DNA from 3 places in the Rhizobium sp. 21-4511-3d genome. Region 3 is predicted to be linked to each of the others. Evidence: predicted binding sites of a transcription regulator. Region 3 holds the regulator's gene; each other region holds the start of a gene.
The links. Region 3 encodes PhoB, which activates phosphate uptake and scavenging genes when phosphate is short. Its sites were predicted from a motif close to TGTCATNNANCTGTCAT; they were not measured.
Positions count from the first base shown of each region.

Region 1: the regulator PhoB is predicted to act here: its motif matches at 4,532-4,548, upstream of ACQZ5H_RS06865 (LTA synthase family protein).
Region 2: the regulator PhoB is predicted to act here: its motif matches at 2,952-2,968, upstream of pstS (phosphate ABC transporter substrate-binding protein PstS).

Region 1 covers NZ_JBNWCF010000002.1:197,746-207,632, forward strand. Annotated here, with positions in the region: gene ACQZ5H_RS06840 (DUF2865 domain-containing protein) at 1-97, shown strand, start outside; gene bluB (5,6-dimethylbenzimidazole synthase) at 125-808, opposite strand; cobalamin riboswitch at 852-1,033, opposite strand; gene ACQZ5H_RS06850 (TolB family protein) at 1,051-1,881, opposite strand; gene ACQZ5H_RS06855 (NYN domain-containing protein) at 1,912-2,625, opposite strand; gene ACQZ5H_RS06860 (NAD+ synthase) at 2,710-4,392, opposite strand; gene ACQZ5H_RS06865 (LTA synthase family protein) at 4,635-6,524, shown strand; gene ACQZ5H_RS06870 (DUF1003 domain-containing protein) at 6,605-7,138, shown strand; gene ACQZ5H_RS06875 (GFA family protein) at 7,135-7,530, opposite strand; gene ACQZ5H_RS06880 (TadE/TadG family type IV pilus assembly protein) at 7,832-8,254, shown strand; gene ACQZ5H_RS06885 (pilus assembly protein TadG-related protein) at 8,255-9,887, shown strand, end outside.
Region 2 covers NZ_JBNWCF010000001.1:600,401-610,287, forward strand. Annotated here, with positions in the region: gene ACQZ5H_RS03195 (LysE family transporter) at 1-119, shown strand, start outside; gene ACQZ5H_RS03200 (cupin domain-containing protein) at 128-472, shown strand; gene ACQZ5H_RS03205 (hypothetical protein) at 485-1,381, shown strand; gene ACQZ5H_RS03210 (MarR family transcriptional regulator) at 1,385-1,846, opposite strand; gene ACQZ5H_RS03215 (SDR family NAD(P)-dependent oxidoreductase) at 1,996-2,793, shown strand; gene pstS (phosphate ABC transporter substrate-binding protein PstS) at 3,083-4,105, shown strand; gene pstC (phosphate ABC transporter permease subunit PstC) at 4,190-5,167, shown strand; gene pstA (phosphate ABC transporter permease PstA) at 5,169-6,020, shown strand; gene pstB (phosphate ABC transporter ATP-binding protein PstB) at 6,020-6,826, shown strand; gene ACQZ5H_RS03240 (DUF1194 domain-containing protein) at 6,942-7,697, shown strand; gene ACQZ5H_RS03245 (cytochrome P450) at 7,700-8,944, opposite strand; gene ACQZ5H_RS03250 (GGDEF domain-containing protein) at 9,002-9,887, opposite strand, start outside.
Region 3 covers NZ_JBNWCF010000007.1:78,792-88,678, reverse strand. Annotated here, with positions in the region: gene pstA (phosphate ABC transporter permease PstA) at 1-46, shown strand, start outside; gene pstB (phosphate ABC transporter ATP-binding protein PstB) at 62-877, shown strand; gene phoU (phosphate signaling complex protein PhoU) at 922-1,635, shown strand; gene phoB (phosphate regulon transcriptional regulator PhoB) at 1,669-2,352, shown strand; gene ACQZ5H_RS16665 (GcrA family cell cycle regulator) at 2,434-2,967, opposite strand; gene ACQZ5H_RS16660 (acetylornithine transaminase) at 3,394-4,593, shown strand; gene argF (ornithine carbamoyltransferase) at 4,633-5,550, shown strand; gene ACQZ5H_RS16650 (Hsp33 family molecular chaperone) at 5,645-6,637, shown strand; gene apaG (Co2+/Mg2+ efflux protein ApaG) at 6,641-7,033, opposite strand; gene ACQZ5H_RS16640 (O-succinylhomoserine sulfhydrylase) at 7,246-8,430, opposite strand; SAM riboswitch at 8,473-8,551, opposite strand; gene ACQZ5H_RS16635 (2'-deoxycytidine 5'-triphosphate deaminase) at 8,625-9,719, shown strand; tRNA gene ACQZ5H_RS16630 (tRNA-Gly) at 9,763-9,836, shown strand.

The sequences.
Region 1 (9,887 bases), on a different contig from region 3:
GGTCGGCCCGCAATTCCTCGCAGGCGACCAGGGCAGCATCGATCTGAAGAACCCGGCAACATCAGGCCCGCAGCCGCAGCAGCAACAGCAGAACTAACCGGCATAGACTGAACGTCGACCGGCCCTAGCGGCGGCCCCAGCCGTCGCGGAAGACCAGCTCCTCGAGTGGCAGCCGCTGCCGCCAGCCTTTGACGGCGAGTTCCGGCTCCCGGTAGAGCTCGTCGACATAGCCGACGCAGAGCCAGGCCACGATCTCGATATGCGCGGGCACGCCGAGGATCTCCTTGAGCTCACTTTCATGGAAGATGCTGACCCAACCGACGCCGACGCCTTCGGCCCGCGCAGCAAGCCACAGGTTCTGCACGGCACAAACGGTCGAATAGCTGTCCATCCGCGGATTATGCGTACGCCCCAGCACCACCTCGCCGCTGCGCGAGGGATCGCAGGTGATGCAGAGGCCGAGCGGTGCCTTGAGGATGCCTTCGAGCTTCAGCGACCGGTAGGTCGCCTGCCGCTCGCCATCGAACATCCCGGCCGCCTCATGGTTGGCGCGATCGAACGCCTCCCATACCCGCCGGCGCACGGCCGCATCATCGACGACGATAAAATTCCACGGCTGCATGAAGCCGACAGAGGGCGCATGATGCGCGGCCGCAAGCAGCCGCATCTGCACATCCTCGGGTACCGGATCCGGCAGGAACTGGTCGCGCACATCGCGCCTGGTCATGATCGCCCGGTAGACGGCATCGCGCTCGTCACCGGAAAAAGCGGATGCGCGCTGCAGCGCATCCCCGCTCAAGGGTCGCATCGTCAAATCCCCAACAACGCAACCGACCCGCCGTCCGCGCGGGATCAGTCTATGATGCCAGGCCGGTCTTCTGACTTGGCATCATCCGCCCGCCGCAGCCTTCCCGGTTTTAACCAGTGGCATGATGCGGCAGGCGTCAGCCTTACAGCGTTGGGCACGTTCCGGTCTTTCACCGGATTCCCGATTCTCCCGTCGATGGCGGGCACCTGACGGGAACCTCTTGCCCGTTTTACCGGCGCGCTTCAAGTGGCCGGGAAATAGCGCACATAGGCAAACTCATCACCATCCGGTGACCAGCAGGGAACATTGATCGTGCCCTGCCCGCCGAAAAGCTCGAACAGCGTGGTCAAATTGCCGCCGTCCATATCCATCAGCCGCAGCCTGACATGCAGGTCGCGCGGGTGATCGAAGACGTCAGGATCGTAGGAGAGGATCAGCACCTTGTCGTTGGCAGGTGCCGGATGCGCAAACCAGTTGCCGTAATTGTCGTGGGTCACCTGCTCCAGCCCGGTTCCATCGGGGTGAACGCGCCAGATCTGCATCAGCCCGGTGCGGCTGGAATTGAAATAGATCCACTGCCCGTCGAAGGAATAGTCCGGCCCGTCATTGCGCCCCTCCCCATGCGTCAGCCGCCGCTCTGCGCCGCCATCGACCGCTATTGTGTAGATGTCGAAGACGTCGTCGCGGATACCGCAATAGGCCAATTCCTTGCCGTCGGGCGACCAGCCGTGCCAGTAGGACGGAAGATTGGTCGTCACCTGCTTCGGCGCCCCGCCTTCTGCTGAAAGCGTGTAGATGCAGGATTTGCCATATTCCGTCTTGTCGGAAATCACATAGTGCCTGCCATCGGGCGAAATGCCGTGATCGTTGTTGCAGGCCGCGGCAAAGCCGGTGTCGACCTGCCTCAGCCCGCCCTCACCATCCGGCGACAAGCGGTAGAGCAGACCGTCGCCGTTCAGAAGCAGATAGCGCCCGTCAGGCGAAAAGTTCGGCGCCTCGATCAGCTGCTCCGTCTGGAAAACCACCCGGCTCTTGGCCGTACGGATATTGTAGATCTCGACCGAACTGCGCATGCATGCCTCCCACATTGTGCGGCGGTCCGGCTATCCGCCGTTCCGCTTCATCCTGATTTGCATGCGGTTTGTGCCATGCATCTGTGTCTCGATAAAGTCGCATCGCTTCAAAAGCGAACTGAGGTTCGGAGCACCGAAATGCTGTGCTTTGAAGTCCGGATAGACCTGCCGCAGCAGGGTGCCGAGCTCGGCGATATCGAGCCAGCCTTCCTCCCTCAGCTTCGCCGTCTGCAGCGCCTGCGCGATATAGGGCCGGATGCTGGGCGATGGCTGCAGCGCCACGACCTTCGCCAGCGCCGGAAGACTTGCGGGCGCCTCCAGGAGACGCAGCTCGAAGAAATCGTCGAACGACTCGCGCAGCAGCCTGGAAGCATTCGGCGCACCAAGCCCGATCGCCTGCTTGCCGCGCATCCGGATACGCGCCGCCAGATGGCCGAGGTCACGATCACTGCTGGCGATGCAGAAAAGATCGATTGCCGAAGCTCCGAGATATTCCATCGCATCGACGGCAAGCAGGATATCCGCGCCATTCTTCCCCGACTGGGAGCTGACCGCCGTCTGCAGGCTGAGCGCATGCTTTCCGGCAGCAGCGATCCACGGCTGCGCAGCCTCGCGCGTGAAGTCGCCATAGGCACGCCGCTCGATCAGACGTCCGTAGCCGGAGGCGATGTCGATGATCTCGCCCGCCGAGCGCGCCGGCAGGTTTTCGGTATCGATGAAGACGGCGACTTTCGTATCACGCACGATCAGGACCTCCCGCATTTCTGACGATAGAAACGCGGGAAGATGCGGAAGTCAGCAGCTTTCGGTTGATCGGGTTAACGATCGCTAACTGCGATCCCTAAACCGGTTGGTAATCGGGTAGCGGCGATCACGCCCAAAATTCTTCTTGGTGATCTTCACGCCCGGCGCCGACTGGCGGCGCTTGTATTCGGCGAGGTAGAGCAGATGCTCGACGCGGTGGACGGTCGCGACGTCATGACCGCGCGCCACGATCTCGTCGACGCCCATTTCCTTCTCGACGAGGCATTCGAGAATGTCGTCGAGCACTGGATAAGGCGGCAGCGAATCCTGGTCCTTCTGGTCCGGGCGAAGCTCGGCGGACGGTGCCTTGTCGATGATATTCTGCGGGATGACGACGCCCGACGGACCCAGCGCATCCGGCGGCACGTGTTCGTTGCGCCAGCGCGAAATCGCATAGACCTGCATCTTGTAGAGGTCCTTGATCGGATTGAAGCCGCCGTTCATGTCGCCGTAGAGCGTGGCGTAGCCGACCGACATTTCCGACTTGTTGCCCGTCGTGACGACCATCGAGCCGAACTTGTTGGAGATCGCCATCAGGATCACGCCGCGGGCGCGGCTCTGCAGGTTCTCCTCGGTGATGCCGCTGTCGGTGCCCTCGAAGAGATCCGACAGCGCCGAGGTGAAGCCCTTCACCGGCTCCTCGATCGGGACGATATCGTAGCGGCAGCCGAGCGCCCTGGCGCAATCGGCGGCGTCCTTCAGCGAATCCTCCGATGTGTAGCGGTAGGGCAGCATGACGGTGCGCACCCGCTCCTCGCCGAGCGCATCGACGGCAATCGCCGCGCAGATCGCCGAGTCGATACCGCCCGAAAGGCCGAGCACCACATTCTTGAAGCCGTTCTTGTTGACGTAGTCGCGGAAGCCGAGCAGGCAGGCGCGGTAGTCGGCCTCTTCCTTCTCCGGCACATGCGACATCGGCCCTTCGCTGCAGCGCCAGCCGTTCTCGCCGCGCTTCCAGGTCGTGACCGCAAGCGCCGGCTCGAACTGGCTCATCTGGAAGGCCAGCGACTTGTCGCCGTTGAAGGCGAAGCTGGCGCCATCGAAGACCAGTTCGTCCTGGCCGCCGAGCTGGTTTGCGAAGATCAGCGGCAGGCCGGTCTCGATGACCTGGCGCAGCGCCACCTGATGGCGCACGTCCACCTTGCCCCGATAATAGGGAGAGCCGTTCGGCACCAGCAGGATTTCGGCGCCGCTCTCGGCCAGCGTCTCGCAGACGCCGAGATCGTTCCAGATCTCCTCGCAGATCGGCACGCCGATCCTGACGCCACGGAAATTCACCGGCCCCGGCATCGAGCCTTCGTCGAAAACGCGCTTCTCGTCGAACTCGCCGTAATTCGGCAGGTCGATCTTGTCGCGCAGCACCAGGATCTTGCCGCCATCGATGACCGCAACCGAATTGTGCCGACCGGTCTCGCCCTGTCGCGGGAAGCCGACGATGACGCCCGGGCCGCCATCGGCCGTATCGGCAGCGAGATCATCGACCGCCTTCTGGCAGGCCTTCAGGAAGGCCGGTTTCAGCACCAGATCTTCAGGTGGATAGCCGGAAATGAAGAGCTCCGTCAGCAGCAAAAGGTCCGCACCCTGGCGCGCGGCATCGGCGCGTGCCTCGCGGGCTTTCGCAAGATTTCCTGCAACATCGCCCACAGTAGGGTTCAGCTGCGCGACGGCGATACGGAGCGTGTTCAAGGGAGCGTTTTCCTGTGTCATGTCATTTATTTAGCGCGCGCGTCCTCGCCCCGCAACGTGCTCCGCCATGAAAAGCGGCGGTGTCTGATACGCGGAAAATTCAAATCCCAGGGAAAAGCGAGGAAACATTAGTGGTTCATCTAGCGTTCATGGCGGGCATGTGACAGTTCGATGAAGTTTTTATGACGCCGCGAAATCGGCGGGAATGACATTGGAGTCCGCCCTTGATCGCATCGGTCATGAAGTCCGCGCAGGCCAGAAGAATGGCGCTGCTTTCCACTGGTCTCGGCTCCAATGTCCGCTCTCCGGCTGCCCGCGGTGTCCTCAGCGTCGCGCTGACCTTGTCTATCGCGCTGCTCAGCGTCATCGCCGTCGAATGGATCGCCCGCAGCACGCTTGCCGATGTCGGCGATTTCCTGACCTCGACGGCCCGCCCGGGCATGACCACCGTGGCTATGCTGACCATCCTGATGCTGACGCTCGACGCTGCCTTCGGACGCCGCCACCAGTCGGCGTTGATCGTCGTGCCGCTGGTGTTGATCCCCGCTTTCATCTCGAACCAGAAGCAGCACTATCTCTCCGACCCGTTCTATCCGTCGGATATCCTGTTTGCCCGGCAGATCATGGAACTTCTGCCGGTGATGGTCCGCGACCGGCCCTTCACGGCGGTCGCCCTGGTCATCGGTATCGCGCTTCTCGGTGCCGGCATCGTCTTCGGCTGGCGCTATGCCTGGCGCACCTTCCCGAAGCTCTCGGGCCAGGCGCGCCTGCGCCGCCTTTGCCTCGGCCTGCCCGTTATCGCCGCCTTCGGATCGCTGATGGATTATTCGCAATATTCCTATATCCGCGACCGCCTGCAGGTCGTGCCGATGATGTGGGACCAGAAGGAAAACTACCGCAGCAACGGCTTCATCCTGGCCTTCATCTTCAACGTGCCGATGGCCGACGTCGCGGCTCCGGCCGGGCTGAATACCGAAGCGCTGGATGCGATCCCCGCCCGCAATTACGGCTATCTCGCCGGCCCGCGCGAGAAGCCCGATGTCATCATGCTGATGAGCGAATCCTTCTGGGATCCGACGCGGCTGAAGAACCTCAATTTCAGCGCCGACCCGATGCCGACGATCCGCGCTTCGCAATCCGGCTACGTCTTCTCGCCGGAATTCGGCGGCATGACCGCGAATGTCGAGTTCGAGGCGCTGACTGGCTTCTCGAATGCCTTCCTGCCCTATGGCAGCATTCCCTATCAGCAGTATATCCGCCGCGACATTCCCTCGCTCGCCACCTTCTTCCGCGGCGAAGGCTATGCGGCACGCGCGCTGCATCCGTTCAGCGGCTGGTTCTGGAACCGCAACGAGGTCTACAAGGATTTCGGCTTCGAGGAATTCCGCACCGAGGAAACCCTTCCGCCGATGGAAAAGCGCGGCATCTTCGCCTCCGATGACTCGCTGATGAAGGAGATCATGCGCGAGGGCGATGGCCTCGACAAACCCTTCTTCTTCTTCGCTGTCACCCTGCAGGGACATGGCCCCTACGAGGCCAATCGCTACGCGCATAACTCGATCGACATCCAGGGCAATATCCCGGAAGCCGACCGCGCCACGCTCGCCACCTATACGCAGGGAGTCAAGGAAGCCGACGACAGCCTGAAGATGCTGATGGACTGGGCTTCGCACCGCGACCGCGAGACGATCATCGTGCTCTGGGGCGACCACCTGCCGCCGCTCGGCAATGTCTACATGAGCGCCGGCTACATGCCGGACCAGGTGGCCACCCGCAAGGCGCCGCTCGACGTCATGAAGCAGCAGCACGAGACACCGCTGGTCATCTGGTCGAGCAAGAAGGGTGTGAAGCAGGATGTCGGCACCATCAGCCCGTCGCTGATCTCCTATAACCTGCTGAAATTCGCCGGCTTCGAGCATCCCTATTACACGGGCTTCCTCGGCCGAGTTCAGAAGAAATACGACATTATCGATCGCTACCAGCTGGCGACGCGCAAGAACGAAGTCACGCCGGATTGGGTTCTCGACCCCAAGAAGCTCGACCCGCTGGTGCGCGACTACCGCTATCTCCAGCATGACGTGATGTTCGGCAAGGCGCAGACGCTCGACCGCTTCTTCCCGCAGCACGTGATGGTCAACGAAGCCAGCTACTGAGCCTAAGACTTTAATTTGCATTGCATTCCGCCGGTCGGCGGGAATACTGGCTCCGACGCGATAACGCTTCGGAGCCAGGCATGTATAATCTTCCCAATTTCATCCACACGCATTTCGGCAAGAGCGCCGACGAACTCGGCGATATCGAGAAGCGCGTCCTCGCGAAGGCTCACGAGCGCAGAATCATCTCGACCGACGTCAACGCTGCACTCTCGGCGGAATCCTCCTTCGGCCAGCGGGTTGCCGACGGCATTGCACGCGTCGGCGGCTCCTGGTCCTTCATCATCGCTTTCCTCGCCTTCCTGGCCATCTGGACGGTCGTCAACACCATCATCCTCGCCACCGGTGCCTTCGACCCCTACCCCTTTGTCTTCCTCAACCTGATCCTCTCGATGCTGGCCGCCATCCAGGCGCCGATCATCATGATGTCGCAGAACCGCCAGGCCGAACGCGACCGCTTCGAGGCCGCCAAGGACTATGAGGTCAATCTGAAGTCGGAGCTTGAGGTCCTGTCGCTGCACCAGAAGATCGATATGCGGGTGCTGACCGAACTGACGGCGCTTCGCGAGGATGTCGCCCGCCTCAGCGCCGCCCTGGAAGCCAAGAAAATCTAGCCAGCGCCCGGATATTGCGGCAGGCCGTCGTTGATCTCGTAGAAATCCCCCTTGTCGGCGCAATAGATGTGATAGCCGATGGCAAGATCGCTCGGCTTGTCGAAGGCGCCGGCGAGAATCGAGACGGCATCCGAGCCGATCCGCTGCCAGAACAGCGCCGAACCGCAATTGCGGCAGAAGCCGCGCTCGGCCGCCTCGCTCGACTGATACCAGTGCAAGGTCTCGCGGCCATCGATCACCAGGCCGTCGAGCGGCACATCAGCTGAGGTGAAGTAGAGGCCAGTCTGGCGCCGGCACTGCGAGCAATGGCAGGCAACGACCGCGCCCGGCTTGTTCCTGCTCCGAAACCGGACGGCACCGCAGGCGCAGCCTCCCGTATATTCCCTGTCCATCATCCGATCCTCCGCCGTCATCTGCAGGGGAAATTGGCTGCAGCCGCGCGCCCGGTCAAATCCAATCTCTTGATGGAAAAGGTCAGCATTATTGATGACTTGCGCCCGCTCCACGCCGGGACAGCGTCGCGCACAAACCAGCAAAAGTTGCAGGTGAATACTGACCGCCGGTCGCGAGTTTCCCGAAATGGGACAGGCTCGCAAAGCTCAAACACACGCATCACGTTCATTAGCTAATCTAAAATTAAGAGATGCGGCCTTATATAAGACGAAGCTCAACCGAGCTGACATGAGGTCCAACATGATCGTATTCAACCGTTTCCGGTCGAATGAAAGAGGCGCCGCCGCCATCGAATTTGCGATTGTCGCGCCCATCTTCCTCCTCGTCATCCTGACGCTCATCGCCTACGCCATCTATTTGACCGCCGCCCATTCCGTTCAGCAGATCACCGCAGACGCGGCCCGCACCGCTGTCGCCGGCCTATCGGCGAAGGAGCGCGAAACGCTTGTCGATAATTTCATCACCTCGTCGACGCTCAATCATCCCTTGCTCCAGAAAGACAAGATCCACATCACCGTCACCACCGATCCCAGCAACGTCAACCAGTTCACGGTGACGACGGAATATGATGCCAACAACCTACCGATCTGGAATCTTTACACTTTCCCTCTCCCCGAACACATGATCCGGCGCTTCGCGACCATCCGGATGGGAGGCATCTGAATGCCGTTCAATGCCCTGCGCTTTTGCCGTGATACCCGCGGCAACATCGCCATCAGCGCTGCCATCTGCGCGCCCCTGATCGTCTACTCCCTCGGCATGGGTATCGACTACGGCATGCTGACGCTGCAGCAGCGCCGCCTGCAGCAGTTGAGCGATATCGGCGCCATTGCCGCGGCCTCCGACATCAACCATGCGCCAGAACAACTGCTCGCCAATTTCAAGCACAACGGCATCGACGCCGCCGTCACGATCGAGAACGGCTACCTGACCGGCAAAGGAACGCTTCCGAAGGGCGCCGACCTGTCACAATTCCAGGCTGTCGTCAGCTATGCGCCCGGCGCCTACCTCGCCGATCTCGCCATTGCGCCCGATCAGCGCTTCGTCGCCGGCAAGCAGCCATACGATGCCGTCAAAGTTGCAGTGTCGCAGAAGGGCGAGCTCGCCTTCGCCAATATCTTCGCCAGCGCCCCGACCCTCAGCGCCGCCGGCACCGCATCGGCGGCCAAGGTCGCCGCCTTTTCCGTCGGCTCGCGCCTTGCCAGCATCAACGACGGCGTTCTCAATGCGCTGCTCGGCGCCCTGCTCGGTACGAGCATCAGCCTGAAGGCCGTCGACTATGAGAGCCTCGCATCGACGGATATCAACCTGCTCTCCTTCCTCGATCTGTTGGCGACCAACATCAATGCCAGCGCCGCCACCTATGACGAGCTCCTGGCCACCGACATCTCCTATCCGCGCCTACTGAACACGCTCGGCAAGACGCCGGGCCTGCCTGCTACTGTCGACAAAACGCTGAGCTCGCTGGAAAAGACACTCGGGACGTCGCAGATCAAGGTGAAGCTCGAGGATATCCTCAATCTCGGCAGTACCGGCGAGCGGGCAATCGGCAGCGGATCGAACCTGCAGGTCGATGCAACAGTCATGGAGCTCCTCTCCGCAACGGCGCTCGCGGCCAATCAGAAAAAGCAGGTCGCCGCCAACGTCAACAGCGCCATTCCCGGCCTGCTGAACGTCAAGCTCACACTTGCGGTCGGCGAAAAGCCCGTCGGCTATGCCGCAAATGCGGTGGGCACATCGGGATCGGCCGTGCGCACCCCGCAGATCCGCCTGGCGATCGAAACCAGCGTCCCCGGTATCGGCATCATCGGCGGCATGAAACTGCGCGTCCCGCTCTATGTCGAGGTCGCCTATGCGGAAGCCAGGCTCTCGAGCATCTCATGCCTGGGTGGCGGAGCGAAGAACGTCAATGTCGGCGTCGAGGCGGTGCCGGGCGTTGCCGAGATCGCCCTCGGCGATGTCGATACCAGCGCCTTCGCCAATTTCGGCAGCAAGCCGCGCGTCAACAAGGCAACGCTTCTCGATGTCCTCGGTCTCCTGAAGGCGAGCGCCATCGCCGACGTCAACGTCACCAATCTCGACAAGAGCAAACTGACCTTCCAGCCCTCCGATATCGCTGCCAAGGCGATCAAGAACATCTCGACCAAGGATACGCTGACCTCGACGGTCCAGAGCCTGCTCGGCAATACCGAAGTCGACGTCCAGCTGCTGACCCTGACGCTCGGCACGCCGAAGGCGGTGACAGCGGCGGTATCGCAGACGCTGACCGGGCTGACCAAGCCGCTCGACGAGCTCC
Region 2 (9,887 bases), on a different contig from region 3:
CGATCCTGCGCAATCCGGCCGTTGCCGGTGCCTATGCCCGCGGCCGCCGGGCCATCGATGCCATGGCCGGCGTCATCTTCATGGGCTTCGGCATGAAGCTCCTTACATCCGCCCGCTAGGAGGCCCTATGCCGAACCAGTTCGTTTTCGATATCGACGCGGTCGAACCGGAGGCCGGCGCTCCCGATGCGGACCGCATCCTTTCCGGCGATCCGCAGTTCCGCACCTGGAATTTCGAGGAAGCCGAGGGCGGCCTCTACGCCGGCATCTGGGAAGCGACACCCGGCAAGTGGCGCATTTCCTACGACGAATGGGAATATTTCAACGTCCTCTCCGGCCACTCGATCGTTACCGAAGACGGCAACGCACCTGTTCACCTCAAGGCCGGCGACCGCATGATCCTCAGACCCGGCTTCAAGGGAACCTGGGAAGTCATTGAAACGACTCGCAAGGATTACGTGATCCGGCTGTAGGCGTCGTTGCGGATGATTGCGGTCCTTGCCTTCTCCCTGATCGTCGCAGTCGTGCCTCTGGCGGCGCTGGTATGGCTCGCCCTACGCCTCGATCGCCATTGGGAGAAGGTCTTCTGGCTGCTGGCTGTCGTTCTTGCCTGCGTGAACTACCGAGTCTGGACAGCCTCGCGTTTCGATGACCGGATGGGCCTCGATGTCGCGTTGGCGATTGTTCTGACATCCACATCGCTGCTGGTGTTTTCCGTCCCGCTCGCTGTCCGTACTGTCGCCGCCCGCAAAACCCGGTCCCGTTCCGTGAGGTCTGCTTACTCTGCAGGCGAGGCCGCGCTCACCCGATATTCCAATGCAAGCGATTGGCTGGCGGCCATTCTCTTTGCTGCGATGTTGCCGGCGATATTCCTGATCTGGTTCGGCCTGCTGGCGCGCATGTCAGGTATGATCGCCATCATTGTGGTTGCCGCGATAGCGCTGGCCTGCGCTGCCGCTCATCGAAGGCTCGCGTGGCCGGATGCGTTTCTCAAACGGATCTGCGCCGTCGGCTTTCTGGCTTTCGTGACGATCGGCGTCGTTACCGCGGGCACCGCTGCCGCAGTGCACCGGTCAGCGGTCGAAATTGCCGCAGGCCGTCCTTACTGCATTCAGTCCGGCGTGGAGCCTGTCCGCAATACTCTTGACCTGTCGATACTGACATTGCGCGAACGGCCGGTAACGCAGCGCGGTGGGGGAGCGCTATATCTTCGCAACCATGCTATTCTGGTCATCGATGATCCCGAGGGGCGCAGGGTCCTCAACTGGTCCTACGGCAGCTGGACCTTCAAGGGGGAGAGCCGCTTCAACAGTCCGGACATATCCTCCCGTCCGGAGATCACTTGCAGTCCCCAGAGCCGGGGCGGCTACACCTGGCTCTAACCCTCACTGCCGGAAGCTGTCCGCGAAAGTATCGGACGAGATCAGATTGAGGGCGTTGCGCAGTTCCTGGGCAGCTTCGGGGCCGAAGTTCTGGTCGAAGCGCTGACGGGCGTCCTGCCAGAGGCGGTGGGCTTCTTCCCATTTTGCGAGGCCAGAAGCGGTCAGCGTCACGCGCTTGACGCGCCGGTCCTTCGTGTCGGGCACGAGTTCCACCAGGCCGTCGCGGATCAGCGGCTTCAGCGTATGGCCGAGCGCCGAAAGGTCCATGACCATGCTGTCGGCCAGGAATTTCAGCGAGGGATTGCCGCTCATATGGATCTGCGTCAGCAGCGTATGCTGCGTACCCTTCAGGCCGCTCGGCGCCAGCACCTCGTCGAAGAGCTGGCCGAGCTGGCGCGTGGCACGGCGGATCGCGCTGTTGCTGCAGACCTGCCAGCTCTCGAAACGCGTGTTCTGGTCACTCATCGCCATTCTCCTTGCGCCGGTATCCGCGCTTCGGCCCTCTGCCGTCAACATCGGCGTTAAAAAATCTGGCGGCTGCTCTTGCGGATAATCCGTCTCGGCTCAATATAGTGGCATATACCACTAAATCCAATGATGGAAAGGATTGCCTCATGTCCCGCTCTTCTCTCGGTACCGCTCTCATCACGGGAGCGTCTTCCGGCATCGGCGCCACTTATGCCGATCGCCTCGCCAAGCGCGGCTATGATCTGCTGCTCGTCGCCCGCGATGCCGGCCGGCTCTCTGCGCTCGCCGGGAAGCTGAAGGCGGAGCATGGGATCGAGGCCGAAGTGCTTGCTGCCGACCTGACCAGCCGCGACGATGTCCGCAAGGTCGAGAAGCGGTTGCGCGAGGATGCGTCGATCACTCTCCTGGTCAACAATGCCGGGATCGGCGCACGGGGAACGCTGCTCGAAGATGACATCGACTATCTCGAGACGATGATAGAGCTCAATGTCGTCGCCGTGAACCGTCTCGGCATTGCTGCAGCCCAGACCTTCGCGGCGCGGGGCAGGGGCGGCATCATCAACATCGCATCGGTCGTGGCCTTGCTCGCCGAGCGCTTCAACGGCGTCTACAGCGGCACCAAGGCCTTCGTTCTCAATCTGACGCAGGCGATCAATGCCGAGGTTGCGGGCAAGGGCGTCAAGGTGCAGGCCGTTCTGCCCGGTTTGACGCGCACCGAAATCTTCGAGCGCAGCGGCCGCTCGCTTGAGCAGCTGCCGCCGTCGATGGTGATGGATGCCGGCGATATGGTCGAGGCATCGCTTGCCGGCTTCGACCGGGGTGAGCTCGTCACCATCCCGTCGCTGCCCGATGCCGCCGACTGGAATGCCTTTGACGCGGCGCGCGCAGCGCTTGCTCCGAACCTCTCTCATGACAAGCCGGCAGCCCGTTACGGCGTCGCCTGACGGCATCCGATATGTCCGGCTGCGTCAAACCAACGCAGCCGGACATTAACTTTTTGTAATGTTTACATGGCTTTAACGGCTAAATCCTTGATTTAGTGATCGAACATCTTTGCACGCCGTGTGTGTCCTGACAGGCTGACTCCGAACTGTCGCAGAACTGTCATCAAACTGTAATGTGCAGCGCCTAGCCCGCCTTTGCGACGGGAAATTTCAGCGCCCTTGCCAATGGATACCCCCTCCATGGCGCCGGTCTCGTCGATTGTTCGTTCCATTCAGGGAAGAGACCATAATGCTCACCAAGAAACTTCTTTCGGCCTGCCTCGGCGCCGGCCTGGCTGCGGCTTTCGCAGTCTCCGCTTCCGCCGCCGACATTACCGGCGCTGGTTCGACCTTCGTCTATCCGGTTCTGTCCAAGTGGTCTGCGGACTACAACAAGCAGACCGGTGACAAGCTGAACTACCAGTCGATCGGCTCGGGCGGCGGTATCGCCCAGATCAAGGCTGCTACGGTCGATTTCGGCGCGTCCGACGCTCCGATGAAGCCTGAAGACCTTTCGGCCGGTGGCTTCGGCCAGTTCCCGGTCGTCGTCGGCGGCATCGTTCCCGTCATCAACGTCAAGGGCATCAAGTCCGGCGAACTCAAGCTCTCGGGCAAGGTTCTCGCCGACATCTACCTTGGCAACGTCACCAAGTGGAATGACAAGGCCATCGCCGACCTGAACCCGGGCCTCAAGCTGCCCGACAGCCAGATCGCCGTCGTTCACCGTTCGGACGGCTCGGGCACCTCGTTCAACTGGACGAACTTCTTCTCCAAGGTCAATCCGGACTGGAAGTCCAAGGTCGGTGAAGGCACCGCCGTCAACTGGCCGGTCGGTATCGGCGGCAAGGGCAACGAAGGCGTCGCTGCTTACGTCACCCGCGTCAAGGATTCGATCGGTTACGTCGAATACGCCTACGCCCTGCAGAACAAGCTGCCCTACGTTCTCGTCGAGAACGCTGCCGGCCAGTATCCGAAGCCGAATGCAGACAGCTTCTCGGCTGCCGCTGCCAGCGCCGAATGGGGCAAGGCTCAGGACTTCTACCTGATCATGACCAACGCTCCGGGCGAAAAGGCCTGGCCGATCACCGCGACCACCTGGGCGATCATGTACAAGCAGCCGAAGGACGCCGAGCGCTCCAAGGCCGCCTTCGCCTTCTTCAAGTGGGCGCTTGAGAACGGTCAGAAGGAAGCCTCTTCCCTCGACTACGTTCCGCTTCCGGCCAGCCTGGTCAAGCAGATCGAAGACTACTGGACCGCGTCCTTCAAGGGCTAAGTCCTCCGTGAATGCCGGGGCAGGGAGCGTTTCTCTCTGCCCCGATTGCTTTGAAGCCCCCTCAAAAGCAAGTCGAGTATAGATATGAGCGAAGCACTGGCATCGCTGCCGGCCGTCGGGCCGGAGGTGAAGCGCCGCGATGGTGCCACCGGCGACCGCATTTTCTTCTGGATCGTGATGGGCTGCGGCCTGTTCGTTCTCGCAGCCCTTCTGGCGGCTGCAATCTCCATGGCATGGGGCGGGCTTCTGGCCTTCCGCACCTTCGGCTTCGGTTTCATCACCGGCACCGAATGGGATCCCGTTGCCCAGCACTTTGCCGGTCTGGTGCCGATCTACGGCACGCTGGTCACCTCAGCTCTCGCGATGCTGATCGGCGTTCCCATCAGCCTCGGCATTGCCGTCTTCGTCACCGAAGTCGCGCCACGCTGGCTGCGCGGACCGATCGGCGGCGCCATAGAGTTGCTCGCCGGCATTCCCTCGATCATCTACGGCATGTGGGGCCTTTTCACCTTCGCCCCCTTCATGTCCGATTATGTCCAGCCGGCGCTGATCGACTGGCTGGGGCCGATCCCCGGCATCGGTCTGCTGTTCTCCGGCGCCCCGATGGGCATCGGCATGCTGACATCGGGCATCGTTCTGGCGATCATGATCATTCCCTATATTTCCTCGGTCATGCGCGATGTCTTCCTGGTCGTCCCGGCACAGCTGAAGGAATCGGCCTATGCGCTGGGTTCGACCCGCTGGGAAGTGGTGCGCGATATCGTCATCCCGCACACCCGCACCGCTGTCGTCGGCGGCATCTTCCTCGGTCTCGGCCGTGCGCTCGGCGAAACCATGGCCGTCACTTTCGTGCTCGGCAACACCCACAATATCGCGATCTCGCTGATGGAGCCGGGCAACTCGATCGCCGCCGCCATCGCCAACGAGTTCACCGAAGCCGATACCGACATCTATCTGTCGTCGCTGATTGCTCTCGGCTTCATCCTCTTTGTCGTCACCTTCATCGTCCTTGCCGCCGCAAAGCTGATGCTGCTGCGTATGGCAAAGCAGAGAGGCGAGTAACATGAGCGTTTCCTCCTCCCTTTACCGCAGCCGCCAGATCAAGAGCGCCATCGCGCTGACGCTCTGCGTCGCCGCCACCGGCCTCGGCCTCATCTTCCTGATCTGGATCCTTTGGACGACGCTGATCAACGGCCTTTCGGCACTGAGCCCGAAGCTCATCACCGAAATGACCCCGCCACCCGGCGAAGACGGCGGCCTTGCCAATGCCTTCATGGGCAGCTTGATGATGGTCGTTCTGGCCGTCATCATCGGCACGCCGATCGGCGTGCTGGCCGGTACCTATCTGGCCGAATTCAGTCGCGGCAAGAAGATCGGCGATGTCATCCGCTTCATGAACGACATCCTGCTCTCGGCACCATCGATCATCATCGGCCTCTTCGTCTACGAGCTCGTGGTACGCCAGACCGGCCATTTCTCGGGCTATGCCGGCGGCATCGCGCTCGCTTTCATCTTCCTGCCGGTGGTGGTGCGCACCACTGACGAGATGCTGCGGCTGGTGCCTGACGTGATGCGCGAGGCGGCCCTGTCGCTCGGCATTCCGCGCTGGAAGGTGACGGTTGCCGTCCTCTACCGCGCAGCCTCGGCAGGCATCCTCACCGGCATCCTGCTTGCCGTCGCCCGCATCTCCGGCGAGACCGCGCCGCTGCTCTTCACCGCGCTCAACAACCAGTACTGGAGCACGGATATGTCCGAGCCGATGGCTAACATCCCGGTGGTTATCTTCCAGTACGCGATGAGCCCCTACGACGAATGGCATGTGCTCGCCTGGGCCGGCGCCTTCGTCATGACCGCAATCGTGCTGCTGCTCAGCGTGGGCTCCCGCGCCGTTCTGAACCGCAAAGGTGGCAAATGATGCTGCAATCTTCCTCCACATTAGACACCCGCAGGACCGCGACGCCGATGGCTAACGACAAGCTCACCCTTGAAGACGTCAACTTCTACTACGGCGACGCCCATGCCATCCGCAGCGTCAGCCTCAATTTCCCCGAACGTCAGGTCTCGGCGCTGATCGGTCCCTCCGGCTGCGGCAAGTCCACGCTGCTGCGCATTCTCAACCGCATCTACATGCTCTATCCGAAGATGCGCGCCACCGGCACGGTCAAGCTTGACGGTCAGAACATCCTCGACCCGCGCTATTCGATGAACGAACTGCGCGCCCGCGTCGGCATGGTGTTCCAGAAGCCGGTGCCGTTCCCGATGTCGATCTACGACAACATCGCCTATGGCATCCGCCACCACGAACGTCTCGGCAAGGCCGACATGGACGTCCGTGTCGAGCAGGCGCTGCGCCAGGCTGCCCTCTGGGACGAAGTCAAGGACAAGCTGAAGGGCAGCGGTCTCGGTCTTTCCGGCGGCCAGCAGCAGCGTCTCTGCATCGCCCGCGCCGTAGCCCTTCGCCCCGAAGTGCTGCTGCTCGACGAACCGACCTCGGCGCTCGACCCGATCTCGACCGCAAAGGTGGAAGAGCTCGTCTCGCAGCTGAAGACCGATTTCACCATCGTCATCGTCACGCACAACATGCAGCAGGCGAGCCGCATCTCCGATAACACGGCTTTCATGTATCTCGGCGAGCTCGTCGAATACGGCCCGACCTCGCAGATCTTCCAGGCACCGAAGAACAAGCGCACCGAGGACTATATCACCGGTCGTTACGGCTGACGCCGCAACCGCTCGGCTATATCCATACAGGTGTATCCCAATGTGCTAATGTACAGCCGATGGTGCTTTCGATAAGACGGCTGCATCGCTAGCGGCATGCCGCGCGGGGGGCACCATGGTTCGGACAATGATGCGCCGATGGCTTCTGCACGGAGCTGTCGCAGGAGTTCTGCTTTCGATCTGCATGACATCGGACGCCGCTGCCAGCGAAAGGATCGATCTGGCGCTGGTGATCGCCGCCGACGTCTCGACGTCGATGAATCCGCGCGAAAAAGCGATGCAGCAGGAGGGCTTCGTCGCCGCCTTCCGCCAGCCCGAGATCATCGACGCGATCGGCAGCGGGAAATACGGCCGCATCGCCGTTGCCTATTTCGAATGGGGTGGCGACCACGGCCAGCGCATGGTCATCCCATGGACGCTGCTGAAGGACGAGGCCGATTGCTGGATGTTCTCGCTGCGGCTTTCGGAGAATTCCCCGACGAAACTGCGCCGCGGCACCTCGATCAGCGAGGCGCTCTCCTATTCGGCGTCTCTCTTGCGCCAGAGCGGCTACGCACCCGAGCGCCTCGTCGTCAACATCTCCAGCGACGGCGTCAACAGCATCGGCCGCGATGTCGAGCCGGTGCGCAGAGAACTGATCGCCGGCGGCATGACCATCAACGCCCTCGTCATCAGCGCCCGCGGCGAGCACGACGATGACGAGCCGCCGCTCTCGCCGGAAGCTCTGTTCTCCTATTTCCACCGCGAGGTTATTGGAGGCCCAGGCGCCTTCGCCATGCCTGTCCGCTCGGAAGCCGACTACCCGAACGCCATCTACCGCAAGCTCCTGCGCGAAATCGGCGGATTTGGCGAGATTGCGGATAAGCGCTGAGCTCACCACGCCAGATCGAGCCTCTCCAGCCCGTGGAAGTGGTAGACGTCCTTGACCTCCGGAACCTTCGCCATCCGGAGTCCCGGCAGCCGCTTGAAGAGGATCGGCAGGACGATGTTGAGCTCGAGACGCGCCAGCGGTGCGCCGATGCAGAAATGGATGCCGGCGCCGAAGGAGAGGTTGGGGGCTTCGTTGCGATCCGGCTTGAAGGTCAGGGGATCGGTGAACTTCGCCGGATCGAGATTGGCGGCCGCCAGGATGAGGCTCACCTTGTCGCCGCGCTTGAAGGAGATGCCGTCGATTTCGACGGGCTCGAGCGCCCAGCGCTGGAAGATGTGAACGGGCGCGCAGATGCGCAGCGTCTCCTCGACGGTCCGCTCCGTCGTCGGCTCGTCCTTGAAGAGCAGGGCGGGATCGCAGCCGTTATCGAGGATGACCCGCACCGAGTTGCCGATCTGGTGAACGGTCGCCTCGTGACCGGCATTGAGCAGCACGATGGTCGTCGAGATCAGCTCGTCCTCGGTGAGGAACTGACCCTTATGCTCCGTATGGATCATGTGGCTGAGCAGATCGTCGCGCGGATTGGCGCGGCGCTCGGCGATCACCGTCTTCACGTAATCGGAAAATTCCTTGGCGGCCTTCTCGGCGCCATCCTCGTCTTCGCGGGTGCGGCCGAAGAGATACATGCGGATATAGGCGTGCGACCAGTCGAGAAGCTGCGGACCCATCTCCTCGGGTATGCCGATCATCCGGGCGATCATCGTCACCGGGATGATGTCGGCGAAGGCCGAGAGCAGCTCGACTTCGCCCTTGTCCTGGAAGTCGTCGATCAGCCGGTTTGCGAGCTCTTCGAGCTCCGGCTTCATCCGCTCGACATGGCGGGACACGAAGGCGCGGTTGACCAGCGTGCGCAGCCGCGTGTGCTCCGGCGGCTCGAGTTCGAGTAGCGAATAGCGCTCCGCCAGATCGAAATTCGCCACATGCTGATCAGGCTCCGGCAGGCCGAGCTCTTCGCGGGTCGCGATATGCAGGATCTGGCGGCCGAAACGGCGGTCGCGCAGCAGGCTGTTCACATGGTCATAGCCCGTGAAGAACCATTGCTTCTGCTGTTCCCAGTAGAAAGTCGGGCAATGCTGGTGGAACGCCGAATAGACGGCGTTTGGGTTGCCGTAGAAAGCAGGATCGCTGCTGTCGAGAGAGACGCTGCGGGTATCGGGATCGATCGAAAGGAAGGGTGCTATCATCATTCTTCGAGGCTTAGCGGATTTGCCAAGCCTCGAAAAGACGTGAGGGAGGCTCGCGCGTCAACCGGCGCGGGAAAGCGATCCCATGCGGCGCAGCGCCTCGACTTGGTCGTCGACGGTCGGAACGAGTTCGCCGGCATTCTGGTCCATTTGCGCCGGGGCAGGGGCTGCTGTTTCCTGTTCGCCAAAGATGACGCTGCAATTGCGCCCGGCGCCCTTGGCGGCATAGAGCGCCCGGTCGGCGGCGGAGATCATCTTGTCGACATTGGCTTCGATTGCCGAAGAAATGGCAACGCCGATGCTGACCGTCGCAGGCACGATCGCCTCGCCGGTGGCGATCGGCAGGCGGCAGAATTCGGCACGGATCGATTCCGCCAGCGCTTCCGCTTCGGTCTGGTCGGCAACGGTCGCAAAGGCCGCGAACTCTTCGCCGCCCATGCGGCCGAAGACATTGTGCGGCACGAACTGGCGCGCCGTCAGCGCAAAGGCGGAGAGTACGGCGTCGCCCGCCTGATGGCCGAAGCGGTCGTTGACCCGCTTGAAATGGTCGAGGTCGAACAGCAGGACGGCGACCTGGCGCTTCTCGTCGAATGCCTTTTCCTGGATGGCATCGAAGCGGGCAAAGAGGCCGCGGCGGTTCCAGACGCCGGTCAGTGAATCCGTGAGGCTCAACACGCGCAAATGCCTTTCAGAGCGTTCCATGATCATGCGGCAGGTGAGTGCAAAGGCGATCGTCAGCAGGAAAGCGCTCGCCATGGCCGCCGCACCGCCGTAATTGGTCGCTTGCGCGTCGGTTGGCAAGGTCAGCGCCATCATCAGCGCCACGGAGAAACAGAGGACGCCCTGGACGACGAAGATCGCGGCAAGCTTGCTGCGCGTGCGCTCGCCCCTGACATTGCCTGTGGCAACCGCCATGGCAAGGCCGGTCGCGCCCGTTGCCGAGGCG
Region 3 (9,887 bases):
CCTCGGAGCCATCCTCTTGCGCCGTCGCTTTGAGCGCCGCTGGTAAACGGAGTAAAACCCAATGAACATGTTGACAGAAGCAGCAGTTGAAAAGGCTCTGGACCAGAAGATGAACAGCATTCCCTACAAGATGATCGGCCAGGACGTTTCCGTCTATTACGGCGAAAAGCGCGCCCTCTTCGACGTCAAGCTGAACATCCGCGAAAACACCGTTACGGCGCTCATCGGCCCGTCGGGCTGCGGCAAGTCCACCTTCTTGCGCAGCCTGAACCGCATGAACGACACGATCGACAATTGCCGCGTCACCGGCAAGATCACGCTCGATGGCGACGATATCTACGATCCGGATATCGACGTGGTCGAACTGCGCGCCCGCGTCGGCATGGTGTTCCAGAAGCCGAACCCGTTCCCGAAGTCGATCTACGAAAACGTTGCCTACGGCCCGCGCATCCATGGTCTGGCCAAGACCAAGGCCGACATGGACCAGATCGTCGAGACCAGCCTGCAGCGCGCCGGCCTCTGGAACGAGGTCAAGGACCGCGTTCATGAATCCGGCACCGGCCTCTCCGGCGGTCAGCAGCAGCGCCTCTGCATCGCCCGCGCCGTTGCAGTCTCGCCTGAAGTTATCCTGATGGACGAGCCGTGCTCGGCACTCGACCCGATCGCCACCGCAAAGGTCGAGGAACTGATCCACGAGCTGCGCGAAGCCTACACGATCGTCATCGTCACGCACTCCATGCAGCAGGCCGCCCGCGTTTCGCAGCGCACGGCCATGTTCCACCTCGGCAACCTCGTCGAGGAGAACGACACCGACAAGATGTTCACCAATCCGGACGATCCGCGCACCCAGGATTACATCATGGGCCGCTTCGGCTGATCTTTGGCGTCACGACCCCCGATAGACACTCAAGGACTTTACCCATGGCATCGACACATATTTTTTCTGCGTATGACGAAGACCTGAAGTTCCTCTCGCGCCGCATTTCCGAAATGGGCGGCCTGGCCGAGCAGATGGTTTCCGACGCTGTCCGCGCCCTCGTCAATGGCGACGCGGCGCTGGCGCAGAAGGTCATCTCCGACGACGTGATCCTCGATCACGCCGAGCGCGAGATCAACGACAAGGCGATTGTCACCATCGCCCGCCGCCAGCCGATGGCGTCGGACCTGCGCGAGATCATGGGTTCGATCCGCATCGCCGCCGACCTCGAGCGCGTCGGCGACCTCGGCAAGAACACCGCAAAGCGCGTCATCGCCGTGCAGAGCACCGGCGTTCCGCGCAAGCTCGCCCGTGGCCTGGAGCATCTCTCCGAGCTCGCTCTCGTCCAGCTGAAGGAAGTGCTCGACGTCTACACGACGCGCGCTGCCGACAAGGCGAAGTCGATCCGCGAGCGCGACGAGGAAATCGACGCGATGTACACGTCGCTGTTTCGCGAGCTCCTGACCTACATGATGGAAGATCCGCGCAACATCACCAGCTGCACGCATTTGCTCTTCTGCGCCAAGAACATCGAGCGCATCGGCGACCACGCCACGAACATTGCTGAAACAATCTACTACATGGCGACCGGCGCTCAGCCGGAAGGCGAGCGTCCGAAGGACGACACCGCCAACACCGTCGGCGCGGTAACGGAATAATCATCCGGACCGGGCCTCAGGAGACAGAATAGAATGATCCCGAGAGTTGCAGTCGTTGAAGACGAAGAAGCACTGAGCGTGCTTCTTCGCTATAATCTCGAAGCCGAAGGTTTCGAAGTCGATACCATCCTGCGCGGCGACGAGGCGGAAATCCGCCTTCAGGAGCGCACGCCGGACCTTCTTATCCTCGATTGGATGCTGCCTGGCGTATCAGGCATCGAGCTCTGCCGCCGGCTGCGCATGCGCCCGGAAACCGAGCGCCTGCCGATCATCATGCTGACGGCGCGCGGCGAAGAGAGCGAGCGCGTCCGTGGCCTGTCGACCGGCGCCGACGACTACGTCGTCAAGCCGTTCTCGACGCCCGAGCTCGTTGCCCGCGTCAAGGCGATGCTGCGCCGCGCCAAGCCGGAAGTTCTCTCGACCGTGCTGAAGTGCGGCGATATCGAACTCGACCGCGAAACGCACCGCGTTCACCGCAAGACCCGCGAAGTCCGTCTCGGGCCGACCGAGTTTCGTCTTCTGGAGTTCCTGATGTCGTCGCCGGGTCGCGTCTTCTCGCGCTCGCAACTGCTCGACGGCGTCTGGGGTCACGACATCTATGTCGACGAGCGCACCGTCGACGTCCATGTCGGTCGCCTGCGCAAGGCGCTCAACTTCTCGAACATGCAGGATGTCATTCGCACCGTCCGCGGTGCCGGCTACTCCATGGAAGCCTGAGTGAGGGAGGCTACGGCCTCCTGACATGCAGATACAAAAAAACGGGCCGAAAGGCCCGTTTTTCGTTTGTCTTTACCCGGCTCAGTTTGCCCGGGCTGCGGCCCTGCGGCGATCATTGACCGGCTGGTAAGCCAGACGCTGATGATACGTGCAGTAGGGCGAAGAATCCGGGCTTTCGCAGCCGCAGAAATGGAAATCGTCCTTCAGCGGATCGCCGACCGGCCACTTGCAGGTGCGTTCGGTCAGTTCCGTCAGGCCAAGACGGCGGGAGATCGGCACGACAACGTTGGAAGCCGGACGATATTCCATCTCCTCCATGACGTCGATTTCGATCTCTTCCTTCAGCATCGTTGCGCCCTGCGGGCGGGCAACGGTGCGGGTCGTCATGCGCGATGCGTAGTTCGGAGCGCGCGGTGCCGAAGTCGTGCGCTTCGGAGCCCGTGCCGCCGTTGCATTGCCGCCGGCCTTGGCACGGCCCGGCAGTGCCAGACGGTGAACCTTGCCGATGACGGCATTTCGGCTTACGCCTCCAAGTTGCGCCGCGATCTGGCTCGCGCTCAACCCTTCGGACCACAGTTTCTTGAGTTTCTCGACCCGCTCGTCTGTCCAGTTCATGCCCTGTGTCTCCGCCGTTTAAGCGTTGTGAAGGCAGAATCCTTCACCGTTTGCCCCGGATGAATCCGACACAAGAAACGCTTGACTAATTTTGGTGACTAGTTCCGCCGCATGCAGTCTAGTAATTGAGTTTTAACCTAGTGTGAGGCTGACTCCGTGACAAGAGTCGCGGGAATCCGGATGAATCGAATTTCAAGTTTTCCCCAACTTGCTTCCCCACAGAGTCATTTCTGCAACATTAGCTGTTGATGAAACGCGACATCGCTTGAGCGTCACCCAGAAGCCACGAAAGCCGTAGTTTTGTTGACATTGCAGTGCGAAAAGTAAATAGTGCACAGCGCCGCCGAGAGGCGGCATTTTTAATTTTTCGGACCTGGTTTTTTAGCCGGAGTCCGGTTGCCCATAACGCTGACAGGAGACCGCGCCATGGCTGAAGCCGCGCCGCTATATGATACCTATTCTCGTGCCCCTCTGCGGTTCGAGCGAGGTGAGGGCGTCTGGCTGATTACCGAGACCGGCGAGCGATATCTGGATTTTGGCGCGGGCGTTGCCGTGACCTCCGTTGGCCACAGCCATCCTCACGTTGTCGATGCGCTGAAGGCGCAGGCCGAGAAGGTCTGGCACCTCTCCAATATCTATGAGATCCCCGGTCAGGAAAAGCTCGCAACTAAGCTGACGGAAGCGACTTTCGCCGACAAGGTGTTCTTCACCAATTCGGGTGCGGAAGCCCTGGAATGCGCAATCAAGACCGCGCGCCGCTACCAGTATTCGAAGGGTCATCCGGAGCGCTTCCATATCATCACCTTCGAAGGCGCCTTCCACGGCCGTACGCTGGCGACGATCGCCGCCGGCGGCCAGGAGAAGTATCTCGAAGGCTTCGGTCCGAAGACCCCCGGTTTCGACCAGGTGCCGTTCGGCGATGTCGAAGCCGTCCGCGCGGCGATCACCGACGCAACGGCAGGCATTCTGATCGAGCCCGTACAGGGTGAGGGTGGTATCCGCCCGGCGACCGTCGAGTTCATGAAGGCGCTGCGCCAGCTCTGCGATGAGCATGGCCTGCTGCTGATCCTCGATGAAGTGCAGACCGGCGTTGGCCGTACCGGCAAGTTCTTCGCCTATGAATGGTCGGGCGTGACACCTGACATCATGGCTGTTGCCAAGGGCATCGGCGGCGGTTTCCCGCTCGGCGCCTGCCTTGCGACGGATGAGGCGGCCTCCGGCATGAAGGCTGGCACGCACGGCTCGACCTATGGCGGCAATCCGCTTGCCATGGCCGTTGGCAGTGCTGTTCTCGATATCGTGCTCGCCGATGGCTTCCTGCAGCACGTCCGCGATGTGTCGCTGGTCTTCCGCCAGGGTCTGGCGTCGCTGAAGGATCGCTATCCTGACGTGATCGAGGATATCCGCGGCGAAGGCCTGCTGCTCGGCATCAAGGCCGCCGTTCCCTCGAGCGAACTCCTGGCTGCGATCCGCAGCGCGCATCTGCTGGGTGTCCCGGCGGGCGATAACGTCATCCGTCTCCTGCCGCCTCTGGTGGTGACTGCGGAAGAAGCCCGCGAAGGCCTCGCACGCATCGAGCAGGCCGCCGAGAGCATTCGCGCAGCCAAGGCCAAGAAGACGGCTTGAACGGATAGATGCCTTACGAGGCAAACAGGTAAGGACGACATGGCTTCCCCCAAACACTTCCTCGATCTCTCGGCGGTCAGCTCCGCCGATCTGCGCGTCATCATGAATGATGCGATCTCGCGCAAGCAGGCTTTCAAGGCCGGCGCCGGCGACAAGCCGCTCGCCGGCAAGATGCTGGCGATGATCTTCGAAAAGCCGTCCACACGTACCCGCGTCTCCTTCGATGTCGGCATGCGCCAGCTCGGCGGCGAGACACTGTTCCTCTCGGGCACCGAAATGCAGCTCGGCCGCGCCGAAACGATCGGCGACACCGCCAAGGTCCTGTCGCGCTATGTCGATGCGATCATGATCCGCACCACCGAGCATCACCGCATGCTCGAGCTTGCCGAGCATGCCACCGTGCCGGTCATCAACGCGCTGACGGACGATACGCATCCGTGCCAGATCATGGCCGATATCATGACCTTCGAAGAGCATCGCGGCCCGATCAAGGGCAAGACGATCGCCTGGACGGGCGACGGCAACAACGTGCTGCATTCGCTGGTCGAAGGGGCTGCCCGTTTCGGCTATCGCATGAACATGGCCGTACCCCTTGGTTCTGAGCCGAAGGATCACTATCTGAACTGGGCCCGCAATGAGGGCGCCGAGATCCTGCTCAGCCATGATGCCGACCGTGCGGTCGAAGGCGCCGATTGCGTGGTAACCGATACCTGGGTCTCCATGAATCAGGAACATCGGGCTCGCGGTCACAACGTCTTCCAGCCCTATCAGGTCAATCAGGCTTTGATGGCAAAGGCCGGCAAGGATGCATTGTTCATGCATTGCCTGCCTGCCCATCGTGGTGAGGAAGTCACGGACGAAGTGATCGATGGCCCGCAATCCGTGGTCTTCGATGAAGCGGAAAACCGTCTTCATGCGCAGAAGTCGATTCTTGCATGGTGCCTGGGCGCGATCTGAACCATACTGGACGCCACATCCGGCCTGACGGCCTCGTGGCCGCGCGAGCGGAGAGACGCCTTGGTCTGCCGCTCTGAATACTAGGAGTAAGACCATGGCAGAAGCTGCAGCCGCTCTTGGCGAGTTCGATTTCGCCGGTGATGATCATGTTGTCCCGTTTCAGGTTGAAGGTCTGGATGTGCGCGGCCGCGCCGTCCAGCTCGGCCCGATGCTGGACGCCATCCTGGAGCGCCACCACTATCCCGCACCCGTTGCCCGCCTTCTCGCCGAAGTGATCGTGCTGACGGTGCTGCTCGGCACGTCGCTGAAATTCGACGGCAAGTTCACCGTCCAGACGAAGGGCGATGGCCCGGTCGATCTGCTGGTCGCCGATTTCTCGACGCCTGAGAATGTGCGCGCCTATGCGCGCTTCGATCAGGCGCTGCTCGACGAAGCGATCGCCGCCGGCCAGACCGAGCCCGAACAGCTGCTCGGCAGGGGCGTGCTCGCCTTCACGATCGACCAGGGCAAGTTCAGCCAGCCCTATCAGGGCATCGTCGCGCTCGACGGCGCCTCGCTGGAAGAGATTGCCGGCACCTATTTCCGTCAGTCCGAGCAGATCCCGACCCGGGTTCGTCTCGCTGCGGCCGAACTGCTCGACCGTGACGACAGCGGCAAGCCGCGCCATCGCTGGCGGGCAGGCGGCCTCGTCGCCCAGTTCCTGCCGGAAGCGCCTGAGCGCATGCGCCAGCAGGATCTGCACGGTGGCGATGGCGACGAGACCGGTCAGCCGCTGAAGGAAGACGATTCCTGGACCGAGGCACGCACGATGGTGGAAACCATCGATGCCGACGAGCTGACCGACCCGCAGGTCGGAACTGAGCGTCTGCTCTTCCGCCTCTTCCACGAGCGCGGCGTGCGCGTCTATGACGCCAAGGAGGTCTTCGACCGCTGCAGCTGTTCGCGCGACAAGATCAAGGGCGTGCTGAAGGGCTTCTCGGCAGACGAGATCAAAGCGAGCCAGGAGAATGGCGAAATCGCGGTCACCTGCGAGTTCTGCTCGACGACCTACCGCTTCGAGCCGGCCGAATTGCAGCCGGCCGAGTGACGGTCAGTTCAGCACTCTGAGCAGGCCGGGTGAATCCAGGGAGAAGGCGGGTATCTCGACATCGAAGAGCTCGCCTTCATCCGTCTCCATCTGGTAATGGCCGAACATCAGCCCCGATGGCGTATCGAGCGGGCATCCCGATGAGTATTCATAGGTATCACCGGGCTCCAGCCGGGGCTGTTCGCCAACGACACCCGGTCCCGTCACTTCATCAACCACGCCGTTCTGATCCGTTATGTTCCAGTAACGGTTGACGAGTTTTACAGAGAGCTCGGAATTGTTGCTGATGACGATACGGTATCCCCAGACATAGCGATCGTCGTCCGGATCGGATTGCTCCTCCAGATAAAACGGCTCGACAACAACTTCTATATCGCGTGTGAGGGCCCGGTACATGCCTTACACCTTAGTCGGGATATCTTACTCGTATCTTATACGGCATTGGCTCCGTCAAGAAATGCCGCTGCATCATCAGTCAAATACAGACGATTGCACGCCGTTTTGATTGTTAATCCTAACATTCAAAGTTAATGACTCTAATAAGGTAGAGCTGGCTTGTCCCTTAGGTGGGGCAGGCCGCCGGACCGGCAAGTCCGGCGGCTCTTTGCTTAGGCGGGGATCTTCGACAGGGCCTGCGCGAAATCTTCCAGCAGGTCGTCCGTGTCTTCGATGCCAGCCGACAGGCGAACGGTGCCTGCCGAAATGCCGAGCTCGGCGCGCGCCTCATCCGACAGGTTCTTGTGCGTCGTCGTTGCCGGATGGGTGATCAGGCTGCGGGTGTCGCCGAGATTGTTGGAGATTGTCACGACGTCGAGCGCGTTCTGCAGCTTGAAGGCGGCTTCCTTGCCGCCCTTCAGCTCGAAGCAGACCAGCGTCGAGCCACCGGTCATCTGCTTGGCGATGATGTCGGCCTGCGGATGGTCCTTGCGGCCCGGATAGATGACGCGGGCAACCTGCTTCTGCTCCGCCAGGAAGTCGGCAATCTTCGAGGCGTTCTTCGTCTGCTGCGCGACGCGCAGCGGCAGTGTCTCGATGCCCTTCAGCAACGTCCAGGCGTTGAACGGCGACATGGCCGGGCCGGTATGGCGGAAATAGTCGTGTAGGTTCTCGTCGATCCACTGCTTGTCGGAGAGAACGACGCCGCCGAGGCAGCGGCCCTGGCCGTCGATATGCTTGGTCGCCGAATAGATGACGATATGAGCGCCGAGCTCCAGCGGCTTCTGGAAGAGCGGCGTCGCAAAGACGTTGTCGACGACGACCTTGGCGCCGATCTGGTTGGCGAGCTTGGCAACGCCGGCGATATCAACGATCTCGAGCGTCGGGTTCGTCGGGCTTTCCAGGAAGAACACCTTGGTCTTTGGGGTGATCGCCTTTTCCCAGTTTTCCAGGTGGCGGCCGTCGACCAGCGTGCATTCGATGCCGTATTTCGGTGCCAGCGTCTCGACCACCCAGCGGCAGGAGCCGAACAGGGCGCGGGCCGCAACGATATGATCGCCGGCCTTCAGCTGGCAGAGGATCGCCGCGGTAACGGCAGCCATACCGGAAGCCGTGGCGCGCGCATCTTCAGCACCTTCAAGCGCGCACATGCGCTTTTCGAACATGTCGTTGGTGGGGCTGCCGTAGCGGGCATAGATGAAGCCGTCGGTCTCGCCCTTGAAGCGCGCCTCGGCCGCTTCGGACGTGTCATAGACGAAGCCCTGCGTCAGATAGATCGCTTCCGACATCTCGCCATATTGCGAGCGCAGAGTGCCTCCGTGAACGAGTTGGGTTGCAGGGCGCCAGGACTTGCTCATGCCATCACCTCAAAAACAAAAAAAACCGGCCGCAAATGCAGACCGGTTTCACACCCGGTCTTTTTAGCCACTTGTTTAACGTGGCTGCAAGCCGACCGGCCAAATCACCACGGGATAAAGCTGCAATACTGCCGTTAGCTTCTTGCGTCAATTCCCTGTATTTGGTTTTGTCGGCCACGAACTATGGATGGAGCATGATGGCTCGCGAAACTGGAATTTTGGCCGATCGTGCCATTGCTGCGTTGTTTGAAGCCGGCCGCCTCGTGTCGGAGCGGGAGCTTGATCGCGATCAGATCCAGCCGGCGAGCCTGGATCTGCGCCTCGGCGCCAAGGCTTTCCGGGTCCGCGCCAGCTTCATGCCCGGCCCCTCGCATCTGGTGGCCGACAAGCTCGATCGCCTCAGCCTGCACGTCATCGATCTTTCGGAAGGCGCGGTTCTCGAAACCGGCTGCGTCTATATCGTGCCGCTGATGGAGCGCCTCGACCTGCCATCGGATATGTCGGCCTCGGCCAATCCGAAGAGTTCGACCGGCCGTCTCGATATCTTCACCCGCGTCATCACCGATTACGCCCAGGAATTCGACAAGATCCCGGCTGGCTATTCCGGGCCGCTCTATCTCGAGATATCGCCGCGCACTTTCCCGATCGTCGTGCGCCGCGGCTCGCGCCTGTCGCAGATCCGCTTCCGCGTCGGCCACTCCATCTTGGGTGAACCGGAGCTGCAGGCCCTGCACGACGCCGAAACGCTGGTCGCCAGCAGCAAGCCGAACGTCTCGGGCGGCGGCATCGCACTGTCGATCGATCTCACCGGCGACAAGGAAGGCCTGATCGGCTACCGCGGCAAGCACCACACGGCCGTCGTCGATGTCGACAAGAAGGCCCAGCACGATATCTTCGACTTCTGGGAGCCGCTCTATAGCCGCGGCCGCAACGAGCTGATCCTCGATCCGGACGAATTCTACATCCTCGTCTCCCGCGAAGCCGTCCACGTCCCGCCGCATTACGCGGCCGAGATGACCCCCTTCGACCCGCTGGTAGGCGAATTCCGCGTCCACTACGCTGGCTTCTTCGACCCCGGCTTCGGCCACGCGCCCGCCGGCGGCCGCGGCAGTCGCGCCGTTCTCGAGGTGCGCAGCCACGAAGTCCCCTTCATCCTCGAAGACGGCCAGATCGTCGGCCGCCTCATCTACGAGCACATGCTGGAAAAGCCCGTCAGCCTCTACGGCTCCGGCCTCGGCTCCAACTACCAGGCCCAGGGCCTGAAGCTCTCGAAACACTTCCGCATCTGACCGCCTTGACACCGCCTCCCATCTGTTGGAAGGCTGGTGCTGCGCGGGTGTAGCTCAATGGTAGAGCAGCAGCTTCCCAAGCTGAATACGAGGGTTCGATTCCCTTCACCCGCTCCAGTTGTCTTCTTCGCTGCCAGCCTGCTGTTGGCGCTTCGTGCTAAGAGAGTT